4 regions of the Arthrobacter sp. GW460-12-1-14-TSB2 genome follow, and region 1 is predicted to be linked to each of the others. Evidence: riboswitches for the same ligand, from Rfam matches in the RefSeq annotation. Region 1 holds a riboswitch; each other region holds the start of a gene.

The links. Region 1 has a riboswitch for thiamine pyrophosphate ahead of thiC (phosphomethylpyrimidine synthase ThiC). Riboswitches for the same ligand answer to the same signal wherever they lie in the genome.
Region 2: it holds a riboswitch for thiamine pyrophosphate, as region 1 does, so the genes downstream of both, thiO (glycine oxidase ThiO) here and thiC (phosphomethylpyrimidine synthase ThiC) in region 1, are expected to answer to the same signal.
Region 3: it holds a riboswitch for thiamine pyrophosphate, as region 1 does, so the genes downstream of both, AC07YR_RS02485 (bifunctional hydroxymethylpyrimidine kinase/phosphomethylpyrimidine kinase) here and thiC (phosphomethylpyrimidine synthase ThiC) in region 1, are expected to answer to the same signal.
Region 4: it holds a riboswitch for thiamine pyrophosphate, as region 1 does, so the genes downstream of both, AC07YR_RS21450 (ECF transporter S component) here and thiC (phosphomethylpyrimidine synthase ThiC) in region 1, are expected to answer to the same signal.

What each region holds. Positions count from the first base shown of each region.
Region 1 covers NZ_JBWKYC010000006.1:19,122-23,712, forward strand. The annotation lists gene AC07YR_RS09795 (VOC family protein) at 1-370, opposite strand, end outside; gene AC07YR_RS09800 (amidohydrolase family protein) at 450-1,538, opposite strand; TPP riboswitch at 1,623-1,730, shown strand; gene thiC (phosphomethylpyrimidine synthase ThiC) at 1,725-3,611, shown strand; gene AC07YR_RS09810 (alpha/beta fold hydrolase) at 3,580-4,314, opposite strand; gene ffh (signal recognition particle protein) at 4,410-4,591, opposite strand, start outside.
Region 2 covers NZ_JBWKYC010000026.1:12,861-17,451, forward strand. The annotation lists gene AC07YR_RS20905 (4a-hydroxytetrahydrobiopterin dehydratase) at 1-629, opposite strand, end outside; gene AC07YR_RS20910 (thiazole synthase) at 657-1,454, opposite strand; gene thiS (sulfur carrier protein ThiS) at 1,484-1,720, opposite strand; gene thiO (glycine oxidase ThiO) at 1,717-3,048, opposite strand; TPP riboswitch at 3,041-3,160, opposite strand; gene thiE (thiamine phosphate synthase) at 3,187-3,867, shown strand; gene AC07YR_RS20930 (ferritin-like domain-containing protein) at 3,868-4,542, opposite strand; gene AC07YR_RS20935 (RNB domain-containing ribonuclease) at 4,584-4,591, shown strand, end outside.
Region 3 covers NZ_JBWKYC010000001.1:518,843-523,433, forward strand. The annotation lists gene AC07YR_RS02485 (bifunctional hydroxymethylpyrimidine kinase/phosphomethylpyrimidine kinase) at 188-1,780, opposite strand; TPP riboswitch at 1,763-1,860, opposite strand; gene AC07YR_RS02490 (Rne/Rng family ribonuclease) at 1,976-4,591, opposite strand, start outside.
Region 4 covers NZ_JBWKYC010000028.1:27,352-31,942, forward strand. The annotation lists gene AC07YR_RS21440 (energy-coupling factor transporter transmembrane component T family protein) at 1-518, opposite strand, end outside; gene AC07YR_RS21445 (ABC transporter ATP-binding protein) at 515-2,176, opposite strand; gene AC07YR_RS21450 (ECF transporter S component) at 2,193-2,825, opposite strand; TPP riboswitch at 2,899-3,039, opposite strand; gene AC07YR_RS21455 (DUF4235 domain-containing protein) at 3,191-3,454, shown strand; gene mnhG (monovalent cation/H(+) antiporter subunit G) at 3,480-3,956, opposite strand; gene AC07YR_RS21465 (MrpF/PhaF family protein) at 3,946-4,224, opposite strand; gene AC07YR_RS21470 (Na+/H+ antiporter subunit E) at 4,221-4,591, opposite strand, start outside.

The DNA.
Region 1 (4,591 bases):
CCTCGGGGTCGCTGAAGTAGAAAGCCTCGCTGACGAGGTGGTCGGCGCTCCCGGTGAACAGCCGCGGCTCATACCGGGCCGCTGAAGCCACCGTGGCAGCGAGCGCCGGCCTGTCCCCGAAGAGCAGGGCCGTGTGGAACAGTCCGGCTTCACCCCGGGCCGGAAGGTTGAGCCCGGGTGCGGGTGCGAGATGGACCAGGGGCGTTCCGCGCCGGCCAAGGTACACGCCGCCATCCTGCTCAGCCACGACCTCCAGCCCGAGCGCGCGCTGGTAGTAATCGGTCATCAGCTTCATGTCCCCCACCTTGAGCATCACCGTGCCCATGGCGAGATCCGCCGGCAGCAGGTCCTTGCTGGATTCTGTGGTCATGGCAACTCCAAACTCCCGAAACTCCGCCTCCGGTCCTCCGGTGACGCTTACATAGAGTTAAATTACTTGAACCTTCAATTTATTCCTGGTGGAGCTGCCGACCGCGAAGAATGATGTGGGTGAGGTTCCGCAGCGTTTCCGGATTGATCCTGGGGTCCTGTTCGCACAGTACGACGTCGGCGCTGGCGCCCTCGGCGATACCGTCCGCTCCCAGCCACTTCCGGGCGCCCCACGACGCCGCGTCGAGCGCCGCCGCCGCCGGCAGGCCGGCGGTGTGGAGCGCATGGATCTCATCCACTATCCGGCCGTGGCCGATGACGCTGCCCGCGTCTGTCCCGGCGTAGATCGGGACGCCCGCCTCGAAAGCTTCCACAATCCGCTCGTTCCGCCGCTGCCACAAGGCGCGCATGTGTGCTGCGTAAACCGGAAACTTTGCTTCCGCCCGGGCCGCGATGTCCGGGAACGTCGCAGTATTGATCAGCGTGGGAACAATCGGGACGCGTTGTTCCACGAAGCGGGGTATGTGCCGTGGCAGGAGTCCGGTGCCGTGTTCGATGCAGTCGATGCCGGCGTCGAGCATGTCATCCAGCGTGTCCTCGGCGAAACAGTGCGCCGTCACCCGGGCACCTTCATCGTGGGCGGCGCGGACAGCATCCCGGACCACGGCGGCGGGGAACGACGCCGAAAGGTCACCGGCGTCGCGGTCGATCCAGTCCCCCACGATCTTGACCCAGCCGTCACCCGCGAGCGCCTGCTTGCGCACCGCCTCGACCAGTCCGTCCGGCTCAACTTCGACGGCGAATCCCCGCAGATAGCGGCGGGTCCTGGCAATGTGGCGTCCCGCCCGGATGATCCGCGGCAACTCCGGACGCTGCTGGATCCAGCGCGTGTCATGTACCGCTCCCGCGTCGCGGACCAGCAGCGTGCCGGCCATCAGGTCCGTGACGGCCTGCTCCTCGGCGATGGACTCGGACACATCGCCGTCAGGTCCAAGACCGATGTGACAGTGTGCGTCCACGAGGCCCGGAAGCACCCAGCCATCCAGCACCACATCCGGCGGACCCGCCGGCCGACTGAACGTCAGCCTGCCGTCCACGGCCCAGAGGCCGTCCCGTTCCTGGTCTGGAGCGGTCAGCACCGTTCCGGTGAATTCGATGATTCCACGCATGCCTCAAGCCTAGACCGCCGGTTCCGGTCGTTGGATGTGAACGCCGTGTGACGTGGACGCTGCCCGGGCCTGTGGTAGCTTCGTCTACGACCACACGGGTGCCCCTGCAGGGGCTGAGATCGGGCTGACGCGGCCTGCGACCGTTGAACCTGTCCGGGTAATGCCGGCGAAGGAAGTGAGTATTCCGTGAATACACCAGAAACACAGCTGTCCCGTGCCCAAAATGGATCCACCGCCGGCCAGGCGGGCACTCATGAAACGCAGTCCCTGAAGTCCCATTCACTGGCCTTCATCGCCGACGAAGCCACCGGGATCCGGGTGCCGGTGACCGAGATTGCCTTGGAGGACTCGCCGGGCGGCGCGGCCAACCCGCCGTTCCGGGTCTACCGGACAGCGGGGCCCGGCAGCGATCCCGTGGTGGGACTGGAACCGTTCAGGACCCGGTGGATTGAATCCAGGGCGGACACCGAGCCGTACAGCGGCAGGGAACGGAACCTCCTCGACGACGGGAAGTCGGCCGTGCGCCGAGGCGCTGCCTCCGCGGAGTGGAAGGGCGCGCAGCCGGTGCCCCGCCGCGCTGTCGCGGGACGGACCGTCACGCAGATGCATTACGCCAGGAAGGGCGTGGTGACTCCCGAAATGCAGTTCGTCGCACTGCGGGAAAACTGCGATGTTGAGCTGGTGCGCAGCGAAGTTGCCGCGGGCCGCGCCATCATCCCCAACAACATCAACCACCCGGAGTCCGAGCCGATGATCATCGGTAAGGCCTTCCTTGTGAAGATCAATGCCAACATCGGCAACTCGGCTGTCACCAGCTCCATCGCCGAGGAGGTCGACAAGCTGCAGTGGGCCACCCAGTGGGGTGCCGACACGGTGATGGACCTGTCCACCGGGGACGACATCCACACCACCCGGGAATGGATCATCCGCAACTCGCCGGTGCCGATCGGCACCGTGCCCATCTACCAGGCCCTGGAGAAGGTCAACGGCGAGGCCAACAAACTGACGTGGGAAATTTTCCGCGACACCGTGATCGAGCAGTGCGAGCAGGGTGTGGACTACATGACCATCCACGCCGGAGTCCTGCTGCGCTACGTACCGCTGACGGCCAACCGCGTCACCGGCATCGTCTCCCGCGGCGGATCCATCATGGCAGGGTGGTGCCTGGCCCACCACCAGGAGAACTTCCTCTACACGCACTTCGACGAGCTGTGCGAGATCTTCGCCAAGTACGACGTTGCGTTCTCGCTCGGCGACGGGCTGCGGCCCGGCGCGACGGCCGACGCGAACGACGCCGCCCAGTTCGCCGAGCTGGATACTTTGGCTGAGCTGACGCAGCGTGCCTGGGAATTCGATGTCCAGGTGATGGTGGAAGGCCCGGGGCATGTGCCGTTCCACCTTGTCAGGGAAAACGTGGAGCGCCAGCAGGAACTCTGCAAGGGAGCTCCCTTCTACACCCTGGGGCCGCTAGTCACGGACATAGCCCCGGGCTATGACCACATCACCTCCGCCATCGGCGCCACGGAAATCGCCCGCTACGGCACGGCCATGCTCTGTTACGTCACACCCAAGGAACACCTGGGGCTGCCGAACAAGGACGACGTGAAGACCGGCGTGATCACCTACAAGATCGCCGCCCACGCCGCCGACCTCGCCAAGGGCCACCCGGGGGCACATGAACGTGACGACGCCCTGTCCAAGGCACGGTTCGAATTCCGGTGGCGGGACCAGTTTGCCCTGTCTCTGGACCCTGTCACGGCTGAAGCCTTCCATGACGAGACGCTGCCTGCGGAACCGGCGAAGACTGCGCATTTCTGCTCAATGTGCGGGCCCAAGTTCTGCTCCATGCGCATCAGCCAGGACATCCGGGACGAATACGGTTCAGCCGAAGCCCAGGCAGCGCTGGCCGAGATGGCGGCCGGAATGCGCGAGAAGAGCAACGAATTCCTGGCAGCCGGCGGCAAGGTCTACCTTCCGGAGCTGCAGCTTCCCCGCCAGGAATTGCCGGGCTCGCATAGTGCAGCGGCGGGCGAAGGCGCCGCTAAGATGCCTGCGAGTGCTGACGCCGGCTGACCTCTGCGATAAATGACCGGATAACCCGGTCTCCCTCCACGGAGTCCTGAGGCCGGTGCCCGCCCGCAGCAACGCGGTGCAGGGCACCGGTTTCGCGCAGGTACCCGGCAATCTCCTCGTACAGCGGCTCCCAGCCGCCGGTGAGCACGAGCGTGGGGACTCCCGGGACGATCTGCAGCGGCGCCTCCCACGGAGGCGCCTGCAGCCGGAGCCTGCGGGCGGTGTTGGGCGATTCCGGTGTGGCCGGGCCGTCACTGTGAACGGAAAATGCACGCCGGACGAACTCCCGCTGGAAATCGTCGTCGCCCAACTGGTGCCGCACATCAAAAAGGGGCTGCATCAGGGCCCGGTGCGCCGCCGTTGCGGGCAGTTCGGCGGTCAGCGACAGGCACGCGGGCTCCACGAGGGTGAGGGAGTGCACCAGGTCCGGGCGCTCCACGGCCGCCATCATCGCCGCAATGGCGCCCTGGGAATGGGCCACCACATGACCGCCGGCAGCGCCACGCCCTTCATCCGCCAAAGCGGCCAGCACAATCCGGGCATCGGCCTGGAAATCCGACTCAAGAGGTTCCGCCACCGGGTCAAAGCCGTAGCGGCGCAGGAACAAAGCGTCGTAGGCCAGTGCCATGCCGTGCTGCTTGGGCCACGCGGCGGACCCGAAGGCCCCCGAACCGTGGACGAACACTACGCGCTGCTTAAACATGCCCCAACCCTATGGCAATGGCCGGATAATTCAGCGGGCGACATTGAACCCGCCGACAATCAAGTTGCCCGTGCGGAAAACTGCCTGGCCGGTAACTACTTGCTCCCGCCGAGGAACTTGTCGAAACCCTTGGGCAGGTTGAGCTGGGACGGATCGAAATCCGCTCCCTGCTGGCCGAAGGCGGCGCCGGTGGGAAGTGCCTTGCCGGCGTTGGCACGCCGGGCCTCCGCTTCGCGAAGCTCCTGCGCGGCCTTGGCAGGGTTTCCCGACTTGGCCT
Region 2 (4,591 bases), on a different contig from region 1:
CACAGCCGGTTTCCCTGCGCATCCGTGACCACCACCCAGTTGGGTGCGTGGTCACGGTTCATTAAGGCCCCGGTGGCTGCGGTTTTCTCCAGTGCCGGGCCGGATTCCGCTTTGCTCCGGTGGATGTCCAGGTGGAAGCGGTTCTCGTTCGGGGTGGGCGTTTCCTGGAACCAGACCCCCGGGCCGCGGCCGTAGGGGTCGACCAGGTCGCCGTACCTGCCTTTCCGGTAGCCAAGGGCGGTCCGCCACACCTCGGAAATCTCGTCCGGGTTCGCAGTGTCTATGGCGATCTCCACTGTCCGGTACAGGCCGGGCTCAGCGGCCGCCGACGCAGCAGCGGCTGCCAGGCTCACGGCCGCTGCAGCGGTGACGTCACGCTCCGTCACCTCCGAGCCGGCGTCGTGCGAGGTGAAGCGGATGAACACCCTGTTGTAGCGCCAGTCCAGGTCCGGGTGGTGGTTTTGCTCCTCGGCGAGGCGCCCGACGGCGGCAATCAGCTCGAGCGCTCCGGCCACCGTCGGCGTCTTGAAAACGGTCACCAGGCCTCCCAGCCGGTACCTCCAGTCGGGAAGGTCCGCCAGGGCGGCGTCGATCCGGGCTCGCGTCAGAACGTCTTCCTTGCCGGTCACCGCTGGCTCCTTGCCTGGTTCGGACTGCTACAGGAACTCCGCCCGGCCCTCCATGGCGGACGAGGCAAGGGCGTGTTCACGGCGCGGAATCCGGCCGGCCGCCTTCGCCAGCCTACCGGCGATGACAGCGTGTTTGAAGGCCTCCCCCATCATCGCCGGGTTCTGCGCCCGGGTCACTGCGGTCGCCAGCAGCACCGCGTCGCAGCCCAGTTCCATGGCGAGGGCCGCGTCGGACGCCGTACCGATGCCGGCGTCCAGCACCACGGGAACTGATGCCCTGGAAACGATGAGTTCGATGTTGTGCGGGTTCAGGATGCCCAGGCCGGTGCCGATGGGCGATCCAAGCGGCATCACGGCCGTGGCTCCGAGGTTCTCCAGCCGCAGGGCCAGCACGGGGTCGTCATTCGTGTAGGCGAACACCTTGAACCCGCGGTTGACCAGTTGCTCTGTGGCATCCACGAGTTCCACGGCGTCCGGCAGGAGGGTGTGCTCGTCGGCAATCACTTCAAGCTTCACCCAGTCCGTTTCCAGTGCTTCCCGCGCCAGTTCGGCCGTCATGACGGCGTCCCGTGCGGTGAAGCAGCCGGCCGTATTGGGCAGGACCCTGATGTTGTGGTCCACCAGGAGCTGGAACAGCGAACCTGTTTCCGCCGGGGAATAGCGGCGCATGGCCACGGTGGTCAGCTCCGTGCCAGAGGCGATCAGCGCCGCCCCCAGACCGTCCAGGCTGGGCGCGCCGCCGGTTCCCATGATCAGCCGCGATCCCAGGTGGACACCGTCCACGATGAAGGGGTCCGCCGCCGCGTGCCGTGCCGTCCCTGCCATGCCGGCAACCGTAGTTCCTGCCATGATGCTCAACCTCCCTGTACCGCGGTAACGAGTTCGACGTCGTCGCCCTCGGCGAGCGCCGTGACGAACCACTGGCTGCGCGGCACCACCTCGGAATTCCGGGCCACTGCGACGCCCAGCTTCCGGCCGTCGGCGGCCTGCCCGTTGGGGGCGAGGTTCCTGCCAGTGACCTGGCTGATGAGGGTGGTGACAGACGCTCCGTCGTCCACCGCATGGACGGTGCCGTTCAGTGTGATGTTCATGCTGTTTCCTTGTTCGGGTCAATTGTGACGATGTTCGGTGGCGTTGCCGGTGTTGCCGGCGTTGGCGAAAGGCCGGAAAACCGGTCGGGCCGGAAAGGCGCCCAGCGGACGTCGGCGGTGCCGTCCATGAGCTCCCTGCAGATGGACGCTGCCGCAGGAGTGAGCAGGACGCCGTGCCGGAAGAATCCGGTGGCAATGATCAGCCCTTCGACGTCCTTGCCGGTTCCCGCAGCGGCTACGCGCCCCAGCAGCGGCGCGTTGTCCGGCGTTCCCGGACGCGCCCTTGCCGTGGCTTCCAGGAGTTCCAGTTCGGCGACGGCCGGAACCAGCACCTGCGCGTCACGGAGCAGCTGGTAGACGCCGCCGGCTGAAACGGCTGAACGGACCGGCGTTGCGTGTCCGGCTCCAAGGTCCGCAGCGTCTGCCCCCGGGAGGGCGTCTTCACGCTGCGTGGCCCCGATCACCACGGTTCCGTCCTGCCGGGGCACGATGTAGACGGGAACCCCATGGACCATGCCGCGGACGGTGGATGTCAGCAGCGGCCGCAGGTAGGCGGGGACCCGCAGCCGCAGGATGTCCCCGTACACCGGGCGGAGGGGCAGCTTCAGTCCCGCGGGCAGCCCGCCGAGGGACGCAGACTCCAGCCCGTTGGCAATAATCGTCTCCGCTGCGTGCACTGCACCTCCCCCGGCCAGGCTGACGCCGCTGACCCGCCCGTCCTCCCACAGCAGGCCGGCCGCCCGCCGGCGCACGGCGGAACCTGCCAGCGACTCCGCGATGAGGGCGAGGAGCTTTCGGGGATCCACCTGGTGGTCCGCCGGGATGTCGAAGGCACAGGAGATCCCGGGACTCAGCAACGGCTCCCGTGCCCGCGCTTCCCTGACGGTCAGCGGTTCCACGGTGAGGCCGCTCGACAGCTGGACGCCGCGAAGGTCGGCGAGCGCGCGGCGGTCGGCGGCGTCGGCCCCCACGGCGAGGGTCGACGTCGTGAGGTAGCCGGTGTCCGGGCCGCCGTTGCCGGATTCCCCGGGAACCCCCTCGGTTTCAAGGCTCGCCGCAAACGCGGGCCACAGCCCTGAGGAGTGAAGCATGAGCTCCAGGAGGTCCTCCTCCTGGTAGTGGAGTTCGCTGACCGGTGCCAGCATGCCGGCGGCGGCCCAACTCGCTCCCGTACCGGGCGCGTCATCGATGAGCACCACGGACCGGCCCGACTGCCGGGCCTCCCAGGCGATGCCATGGCCGATGATTCCGCCGCCAACCACGGCGACGTCGGCGCTGATGTCGCGGCTGCGCGCGGCGGGGCTGCCTGCTGGGGTATGCGGGGCCATAGTCATCCTTCCCTACGCCGGTACTAACCGGATCAGGTCAAGCGGTCGGCTCTGACGCCCTCTCAGCCCTGCAGCTTTGTGACAGCTGCTGCGGGCTCCCGCGGTACTCCCCCAGTTTAGGGGAACTAGGCTGGTGCCATGACCGAGCAAGCTCTCCTCACCGATGCCCGCCTGTACCTCTGCACTGACGCCCGCACGGACCGCGGCGATTTCGAAGACTTCGTGGATGCCGCCTACGCCGGTGGCGTCGACATCATCCAGCTCCGCGACAAGAACCTGGAGGCGGCCGAAGAGCTCGAACTTCTTGCTGTGCTGGAGTCCGCTGCGCGCCGCCACGGGCGCCTGTGGTCGGTCAACGACCGCGCGGACATCGCCTCGCTTTCCGGCGCGCCCGTGCTCCACATCGGACAGAAGGATCTTCCGCTGGCGGCGGCCCGGAAGTTCCTCGGCAACGAAGCCGTCATCGGCCTGTCAACGCACAGCACCGGGCAGATCGACGCCGCCAGGGCCGCATCCCGCGGTACCGGAGGACTGGACTACTTCTGCGTGGGGCCGGTCTGGGCCACCCCCACGAAGCCGGGGCGGGCCGCCGTCGGCCTCGACCTGCTCCGCTACGCGGCGGGCGCCGCCGACGAAGAAGCGGCCGCCGGGACGACGGTTCCGTGGTTCGCCATCGGCGGCATTGACCTGGGCAACGTTGAGCCGGTGGTGGCTGCAGGGGCGCAGCGGATTGTGGTGGTCCGCGCCATCACCGAGGCGGACGATCCCGCCGCGGCCGCGCGGTCACTGCTCGAAGCGCTCGACACCGGCGCATCCTGACTATCCGGTCAGTCCGAGCTGCGTCATCCGCTTGGAGTGGTTTTCCGCCAGCCCGGCGATCAGGCCGCTGACCAGGGCTTTCGCCTCGGCGGTGTCCTCGCCGCCGATCAGGCTTCCCAGGAACGCATGCTCATAGCTGACGCGCTGCGCCTGGGTCAGGGCTTCGCCCAGCAGCCGCCTGCCCCACAGCGCCAGCCTGGAGGCGAGCCTGGGATCATCGGCGAGGGCACCCTTGAGCCGGTCGCGGAGAACCTCCGTCGTTTCATCGGAGGCCTGGATCTGTTCGATGAGTTCCCGCGTTTCGGCGTCGACGTATTGTGAGATGGCCCGGTAGAAGTCGGCAGAGACCGTGTCGATGACGTAGGCCTTCATCAGCGATTCGTACCAGTCGGCCGGGCGTGTCCGCGAATGGAAGTAGTCCACGGCTGGCTGGAAAGGCAACATGGCGTCCTCGGCGTCGATCCCCCTGGCCTCGAGCCGGGCGCTCACCAGTTCGTAGTGCCGGAACTCCACTACGGCAATCCTGCCGAGCACCGCCCGGTCGTGGAGGGTGGGTGAATACCGTGCGTCGGCGGCAAACCGCTCAAAGGCCGAAAGCTCGCCGTATGCCATCATTCCGAACAGGTCCGCGACGAAGCGGTTGTAGCGAGCAGTGTCAGCCGGGGTTGAGCTCATCGTCCAAGACTAATGGCGGAAATGGAGCTAACCTGACTTTCGTGTCCCA
Region 3 (4,591 bases), on a different contig from region 1:
TCCGTTTGTCATTCCAAACCGAGCAATCCGGGGTCATAACCCAAGTGTTGGCGTAAGCACCGAAGATCTAGACTACGCTAATTTTGCCTTCGGCCGCAAATGAGGCTGGCTCCGGTGGTAGTACGTGATGGGCGCCACTCTGTGCAATACAGACTGCCGCTGCAACGACTTCCGGAACCGTGCCCCACTACCTTACCGGCTCTGGAACACTTTGCGGTTCAGCATGCACGCGCGGCGCGTCGAAAAAATCCACCTCGTAGCGGCATGACTGCCGGAAGGCCAGCCGCATGGCCTGCCGTTCCACTTCGGAGGCGGCCTGTGCGGCGTCGTCGGTGATTCGCACCGCTTCCCTGGTGGCGGCGGCGAATTCTTCGTCCGCGTACGTGCGAAGCCAGTCGGCGTAGGGATGGCCCGACGGCGACCCGGCCGCCTGGAACTGACCGTGCAAGGTGGCACCCACCTCGGCGTACAGCCAGAAGCACGGCAGCACGGCGGCCACGAGCACTCCGTAGCTTCCGGAAACAGATGAGGCCAGCAGGTGGTCCACGTAGGACTTGGTGACCGGTCCCAAGGCGGCGTCCACGGTCCGGGTGCTGAGCCACGTCCTGTGCAGTTCGGACTCGACTTCCAGGCATTGCTGGGCCGACCGCGCCCAGAAGAGCTGCTCGGCCTCGGTGGGGGCAATAGCGGCGGCACGGGACAAGACCCTGGAATAGCCGTTCAGGTAGATGGCGTCCTGGGCAAGGTAATACGCGAAGTGCTGCTCGGTAAGGGAGCCGTCGGCCAGGCCGCGGATGAAGTCCAGCCCGTAGATGTCGTCCAGGTCCGGCCCGGCGTCCTGCCGGAGCGCCGCTGCGAACTCTCCTGCAGCCAGCGCATCCTGGCCCTTCGGGGCCAGATGGTGGAAATGGTGTACCGGGCCGTTGCCCGTTCCCACCTCCAGTGCTTCGGCTTCCCGGAGCGCTCCCTGCAGCCACGGCTTCACTGCCCGCAGGGATGCCTCCCAATCCCCCAGCCTTGCCTGCGCGGTGGCCATGGCCGATGACAGGGAACAGCCGGTGCCGTGGCTGTTCCTGGTGTCGATCCGCGCGCCCGGGACCACCACAACGTCCTGGGCGAGCAGCCCTTCGGTGTTGACGAGGGCGTCGGGGCACGTGCCGCCGTCGAGGTGTCCGCCCTTGACAAGGACGGTGGTGCCGGCCTGCGCAGCGAGGCGTTTGCCCTGGGCGAGTGCCGCTTCCCAGTCGTTCGCCAGGGGTTCATGGAGCAACATCGCCAGTTCGGCCAGGTTCGGCGTGATGAGGTCGGCCAGGGGCAGCAGTTCGCGCAGTTCCTCCTCGGCAGCCTCCTGCAGGAGCCGGTCCCCGCTGGTGGCGACCATCACGGGGTCGAGAACCACGACGGCGGGACGGGCTTTCCCAAGCCAGCTGCGGACAGCGGCAATCACCGCAGAGTCGCCCAGCATGCCGATTTTGACGGCATCGATGCTGATGTCATCGCTAATGGCCTCGAGCTGCGCAGTCAGGAAGCCGGCCGGCGGAACGTGGACCGCCCGGACGCCGTGGGTGTTCTGTGCCGTCAGGGCGGTAATGGCAGCCATGCCGTATCCCCCGTTAGCGGCAATGCTCTTGAGGTCCGCCTGGATCCCCGCCCCGCCGGACGGGTCGGAGCCGGCGATGGCCAGCACCCTCGGGGTACTGCGCAAGGGGGCGCCGCCTCCTGGTGCGGGCGCTGCGGCGTTGGCAGGGGTGGGCAGGAATGATGAAGCCAAAGGAGACATCCCTTCGCCGGTGCTAACCGGACAGGTTCAACGGGTCTGGATCTCAGCCGGCCCTGTGCGCGGCACCCCGTGTCAGTCCCCTAGCCTAGCTTTTCCCTGCAACGAACTCGCGGGTACGGCCCGAAACCGGCGTATTGCTACGCCTGTTCCGGGCCGCACCCGCGGTGTCAGCTGGCCGGATCAGAGCCTGCCGGATCAGAGCTCCGAAGCCGGGACCCCCACGCCAAGGATGATCGGCTCGTTGGCCGGCGCTTTGGCGGGCGCGTCCTTCTTTGCCGGCTCAGGTGCCTTAGCTTCGTGGGTGTGCCCTGATGCGGCGACCGGGGCAGTCTCGTGGTGCTCCACGGACGTCTCGTTCGCTGCGCCCTGGGCACGGCTCGCGCTCCGGTTGCGGCGGGGACGGCGGGCCCGGCCCTGCACCGCAGTGTGGTCGGTGTAGTCGGCTTCAGGAGCCTGCGCCGCCTGTACCTGCGTCGCCGGCGTCTTAGCCGCCTGTACCTGGGCCGCCGGTGCCTGCGGTTCAACCGGTGATGCCGGCGCCTCAGCCGCGGCAGGTTCGCCAAGGTGGGCGAATGCCTCAGCCAGGCGGTCAAGGGTCAGGGCCGCTCCGGAGGCAGGAGCTTCCCCGGCATGCTCAACGAACGGCAGAGCCACTTTTTCGCCGCCGAACGTCAGGACAGCCGCCGGCCGCCCTGCAGCAGCCACCTCGGCTTCCGACACCTTAGCGGGCCGGGCCGTAGCGGGTGCAGACGGGGTGGCCTGCGTCGGACCCGACTTGGCCGGCGTCCCCGCTTGCCCGGAAAGTACCTGCCCGGCCGGGGCCTGGGCGCCCTGTGCCTGGGCCGCCAGTGCCTGGCCCACTGCCTGTGCTGCCGCGGCCGCGGCCGCAGGTGCTGCATGGCCTGCCTCGGCATCGTGCAGGTGGGCAGCATGCGCTGCCGCTGCGATGTTGGCCAACGCCACGCGTGTCGCTTCAGCCTTGGCATGGCGCTCGGCGTCCGTGGGCTCGTGGTGCACCGGAGCCGGCGTCAGCGGAGCAGCCTCGGAAGACGGCTGGCCGCCCTTGCCGCGGCGGCGGCTCTTACGCTCCGTACGGGGAGGCTGCTGGGCTTCCGTCCGCGGCACGTGGTGCTCGGCGGCCACAACGTTGGCGCGGCGGTGCTCCACGGGCTCGTCGTGGGTGACAATGCCGCGGCCGGCGCAAGCCTCGCACTGCTCGCCGAAGACTTCCAGGAGCCCGGTACCCATGCGCTTGCGGGTCATCTGCACGAGGCCCAGCGAGGTCACTTCAGCAACCTGGTGCTTGGTCCGGTCGCGTCCGAGGCACTCCACCATGCGGCGAAGCACGAGGTCGCGGTTGGATTCGAGCACCATGTCGATGAAGTCAATGACGATGATGCCGCCGATGTCGCGGAGCCGCAGCTGGCGCACCACTTCCTCGGCCGCTTCCAGGTTGTTCTTGGTAACGGTTTCCTCAAGGTTGCCGCCGCTGCCGGTGAACTTGCCGGTGTTGACGTCCACCACGGTCATGGCTTCGGTGCGGTCGATCACCAGGGAGCCGCCGGAAGGCAGGAAGACCTTGCGGTCCAGGGCTTTGTGGATCTGCTCGTCGATCCGCCAGGCCGCGAAGATGTCCGTGTCCTTGGTCCACTTTTCGAGCCGGCCCACCAGGTCCGGGGCCACATAGGTGACGTACGCCTCGATGGTGTCCCAGGCTTCCTCGCCGGAAACGATCAGCTTGGAGAAGTCCTCGTTGAAGACGTCGCGGACTACCTTGATGGTGAGGTCCGGTTCGCCGTAGAGAAGCTCCGGCGCAAGGATTTTGGTGGACGTGGCCTGGCCCTCGATGCCTTCCCACTGGGCGCGCAGGCGGTTGATGTCGTGCGTCAGCTCTTCCTCGGACGCGCCCTCGGCGGCCGTGCGGACAATCACGCCGGCATCTTCCGGAAGGCGGTCCTTGAGGATCCGCTTGAGGCGGTTGCGCTCGACGTCGGGCAGCTTGCGGGAGATCCCGGTCATGGAACCGCCGGGAACGTAGACGAGGTAGCGGCCGGGCAGGGAGATCTGGCTCGTGAGGCGGGCGCCCTTGTGGCCGACCGGGTCCTTGGTGACCTGGACCAGTACGGAGTCGCCGGACTTCAGCGCGTTCTCGATCCGGCGCTGCTTGCCCTCGAGGTTGACGGCGTCCCAGTTGACCTCGCCGGCGTACAGTACGGCGTTGCGGCCGCGTCCGATATCCACGAAAGCGGCTTCCATCGAGGGCAGGACGTTCTGGACCTTGCCCAGGTATACGTTGCCGATCAGGGAGTCCTGCTGGGTCTTCGAAACGAAGTGCTCGGCCAGGACGCCGTCTTCCAGGACGCCGATCTGGATTCTGTCGTCTCGCTGGCGGACGATCATCTGGCGGTCCACGGATTCACGGCGGGCCAGGAACTCCGCCTCGGTGATCACGGTACGGCGGCGGCCGGTGTCGCGTGATTCGCGGCGGCGCTGCTTCTTGGCCTCAAGCCGGGTGGAGCCCTTGACGGACGTGACGCGGTTGTTGACCGGCGCCTCGCTGATGGCCCGGGGCGCACGGACGCGGGTCACGGTGTTGGGCGGGTCGTCGTCTCCCCCGCCCGTGAGCTCGAGGTCCTGGTCGCCACGGCGGCGGCGGCGGCGACGGCGGGAGGTGACGCCGTCGTCCGCGGTAACGGTGGACTCCTCATCGGCGTCCTCGTCCCCGGCGGCGCCTTCGCCAGCCTCGGACTCGCTGGCAGCTTCCCGGTCAGTCACCCGGCTGCGGCCACGGCGTCCGCGGCTGCGACGGCG
Region 4 (4,591 bases), on a different contig from region 1:
CGGGCCATGCCGATGGTCTGCCATTCCTCAGCCATCAGGCCCACGAGCCGCATGGCGGCCAGAGTGCCCAGCACGAACCTGTGCGGCAGCCTGGCCTTCTGGGCGAGGGCGTCCGCCAGGTCCGTGGGATCCGTGCAGCTCATCAGCAGCACCGCGGGCAGGGCGATCGCCACTCCCCGCAGCAGGAAACCCAGCCCCAGCTCCAGCGAGCCTTCGCTGATGGACCAGATGCCGACGTCGAGCAGGATCCTTCCAGTGTCCGGCGCCAGGATCGAGGTGCTCCAGCCGCCCAGCGCCGCCGCCAGGATCAGCGGCCAGCCGCGCTGCCAGAGCAACGCGACGGTCAGTCCGGCCAGCGGGAAGAGCAGCAGTTCGAAAGCCAGGGCCACGGAGGCGGACACCCAGTCGATGGACAGCGCCAGCACCACGGTCATCAGCATGACGACGGCGAACTTGGCCAGCGGATTGGCCCGCGTGAGCAGGGCGTGGTTCGCGGTTAGGGTCAAGGCGTCCCTCACGGTGCTGCCACCTCCGGGTTGCGCAGGCCCGGTTCCTGCCCGGCGAATTTGAGTTCGGGCGCACCCAGTTTCAGCTCGGTGCCGCCCAGGACGTCGCTGAACTCCTGGTCGTGGGTCACGGACACCACGGCGGTGCCGGCGTCGAGCAGTTCCGACAGGAAGGACGCCAGCTCCGCCCAGGTGTTGGCGTCCTGGCCGAAGGTGGGCTCGTCCAGGATCAGCACCCGGGGATGGGCGGCCAGCACGGTGGCCACGGACAGCCTGCGCTTCTCGCCACCCGAGAGAGTGTAGGGGTTCGCGTCCACGAGCTTGGTCAGCCGGAGGCGCTCCAGGAGTTCATCCACGCGTTCCTCGCCATGGCCAAGATGCCGCGGACCGAACATCAGCTCGTCCAGCACCCGGCCGGTGACGAACTGATGCTCCGGTTCCTGGAACACGGTACCGATCCGCGCGATCAGCTGCTCCGCCTTCCACTTGTACGGGTCAATGCCGGCGCCTTCGCTGAGGTCCACCGTGGCGGAAACGTTGCCGGCCACCGGGCGCAACAGCCCGGCGAGGGTCAGGGCAAACGTGGACTTGCCGGATCCGTTCGGGCCCGTGATGGTCAGCGCCTGCCCGGCCCGGACCTGCGCCGTAATGCCGGATTGCACCGGTACCGGCGGAACCGCCTTGAACCGGCGCCGGCGTGGACGTTCGCGGGAAACGGCTAGGCGCTCCGCGGCCAGCAGGAGGTTCCCGTTACCGGGCACACCCGCGGCCGCCGGCACTCCCGCGCCGTTCACTCCCGCACCGTGCGCTCCCGCGGCACCCACCAGTGCGGCACCGGACCGTGCCCGGGTGGCGGGCACGTACCCGGGCACCCAGACGCCGGCGGCAACGAGCATGTCCCGGGCTTCTGCCAGGACCTGGTCCGGCGGCCCGTCCAGGAGCACTGCGGAATCCGTGGCCGAACCCGGCTGCAGCACCACGATCCGGTCCACCAGGTCTTTCCACACGCCCACCCGGTGTTCCACCACCACCAGCGTTGCCCCGGTCTTGTCCAAGCACCGGCCCACGGCGTCCCGGACCTCCAGGACCCCTGCGGGGTCAAGGTTGGCGGTGGGCTCGTCGAGGAGCAGCAGTCCCGGGCGCATGGCAAGGATGCCGGCGAGCGCCAGGCGCTGCTTCTGTCCGCCGGAAAGGGCCGACGTCGGGTGGTCCAGCGGCAGGCGGGCCAGCCCGACGTCGTCGAGCGCTTCTCCCACGCGTGTCCAGATGTCCGCACGAGGCACGGCAAGGTTCTCGGCGCCGAAGGCGACGTCGTCCCCCACGCGGGAAAGGACCACCTGCGTCTCGGGGTCCTGCTGCATCAGGCCGGCGCGGCCGCGCTGTGCACGCGGCGGGGCGCCGTCGATCAGGAGGGTGCCCGTCTCGTCTGAGTCGTCGGCGTCCGGCACGCCCTCGTGGTGGGCGCCGGCGTCGCTGTCGCCGAGCACGCCGGCGAGGGCGTGCAGCAGCGTCGATTTGCCGGCGCCGGAGGGGCCCAGCAGCAGCACGCGTTCGCCCGGCTGAATGTCCAGGTCCAGGCCGCGGACGGCGGGCCGGGACCGGCCGGCGTGCCGCCAGCCCCAGCCGCGTGCCGTGACCGCTGCCGGGCGGACGTTGTCCGAAGATGTCATGAGCGGGGTGCGTTCGTCAGGAGAAGACGGGCTCCGTTGCTGCCTTGCGGGAGGCAAAGGAGCTGAGCACACCGGTCCGGGCCAGGCCGCGGGTGGCGACCCAGGACAGCGCACCGGCAATGATGGCGCCGGAAATGGCGGTGAAAATGATGTAAGCGAGCTTGTCGCCGGCAGCGTAGGCGATGTTCCAGCCCCACGGAGCGAACGAGTCGTTCAGGCCGCAGAAGAGGCCTGCACCGGCACCGGCCAGCAACGAAACGGGCAGGTTGAACTTCTTGTAAACGAACACCGCGAAGATGATTTCGGCGCCGAGCCCCTGCACGAAGCCGGAGAACAGCACCGAGGCGCCGTACTGCGAGCCCATGATCAGCTCGCCGGTGGCAGCCACCGTTTCACAGAACAGGGCGGCTCCGGGCTTGCGGATGATCAGCATGCCCAGGACGGCGGGAATCATCCAGCCGCCGGCGATGAGGCCGGTCAGGGGCGGGTAAACGGCGTTCATGGCCGGCGAAACGGCGGCGGCCCCCTGGGACCAGGCCCAGAAAATGACGCCGCCGGCCACTGCGATCAACGCAGCCACCACAATGTCCACCACGCGCCAGGTGTACTTGCTGTGCGGCAACGCCTGCTTTGCAGAAATATCAGTCATGTCGTCCTCCTGAGGTACAGGAGGGGAGAGTGTTTCCCGGCCAGGGCCGCGGCTTCCGCCGCCTGCTGCCGGACACTCTGAGAACTCGACTCCCTTGCGCCGGTACTAACCGGATCAGGTTCGAGGGTCTGCGGCTGCCCGCACTCTCAGCGCCCGCCTCCGGTTCCTGGACTGCTCCAGTGACCCCGACGGCGACGCTCCCCTGTCGTATTAATTCGCCCTTATGGGCGTGGCTCAGTTTACACCCGCAGGCCCGCGAAATCCCGGGGCCGACTGTCACAATGCGCGGTGATGGGGGCGGGCTGATGCGGCTAGGCTAGGGGAAGCCCTGTTTCCGCCGTCTCCCACCTGTAAGGGGTACTGGAATGAGTTTTTTCATCAAGCTGCTTGGAACCGGAGTGAGCCTGCTGGCCGGATTCGCCGGCACGAAGGCCGTTGACGTCGTCTGGGAAAAGGTCACCGGCCGCAAGCCCCCCAAGGGCGACAAGAACGACGTCCCCACCACCCTGCGCAGCGCCCTGACCTTTGCGCTGATCTCCGCGGCTGTCAGCGCCATCATCCAGGTCCTGGCCAACCGGGGCACGCAGCGTGCCATCACCCGCTTCGCCAAGAGCCAGGACATCGTCTAGGCCCCAACCTTCCTACGGGGTCCCCCTAGGCTGGGGCGCCGTCATCGGCGGGACCGTCGTCGTGCGCTGCGCGTTTGTCCGGGTCCTGCCTGCCTGAGTCCTGCCTGCCCGGGTCCTGCCTATCGGCGGTTTTCTTGTCCGCTGCCTTCTGCACCACGGCCTCCAGCTCGTCCGTCGTCAGCAGCTCCCTGTGCAGGTGCTTGGTGCGGTAGCCGGCCCGGCCCACCATGTGCGCGGACACGGGAACGGTGAGGACCTGGAAGATCCACGCCACGAACAGCACGGGCCACACCCACCAGGTCCGCAGCTGCAGGCCAACCGAAGCCAGCAGCAGGAATAGGCCCAGCACCTGCGGCTTGGTGGCGGCGTGCATCCTGCTCATCAGGTCGGGGAAGCGCAACAGGCCAATGGCCGCGCCGAGGGACATCACGGCGCCCACCACCATAAAAACGGCCGAGACTGCGTCAATGATGGTGTCGACGGCGGATGGTTCAGGATTCATTGGGGTGCTCCCGCCGGTCGGCCACGAAGCGCGCCACCGTGACGGACCCGATGAACCCGATGATGGACAGCGCCACCAGCAGCATCAGGTTGTTCAGGTGCCGGTTCACGGCCATGTCGATGCAGAGCGTGGCCCCGATGATGGCCAGCAGCACGTCCGAGGCCAGCACCCGGTCCAACAGCGACGGGCCGATGGCGATCCGGACAATGGCGCCCGCTGCCGCCAGTGACAGGATCACGGCCGTTACGGTCAGGACGACTTCCATCATGCGCCCACCTCCTGTTTCAGTGCGGCCAGTTCTTCACGCGTGCCCATGATCCTGATCAGTGCTGCCTCGGCATCCCGGACTTCCTTGCGCAGGCTCACGATGTCCTCCCCGCTCCGCACGTTCAGCCCGTGGATGTAGAGCGTGGACGTGGAGCGGTCCACCTCCACCACCAGTGAGCCGGGAATCAGCGAGATGACGTGGCCGGTGGCAGTGACCATCAGGTCCGAATGGCTGCGGAGCTGGACGGCGACGACGGCGTTGGTCACCTTGGGGCCGCGGGCCACTGCCAGGTACAGCACCTGGCAGCTGGCGGCCACCACCTTGCCAAGGAAGACGATGGCAAACGGGACGGCACGCACAATGCTGA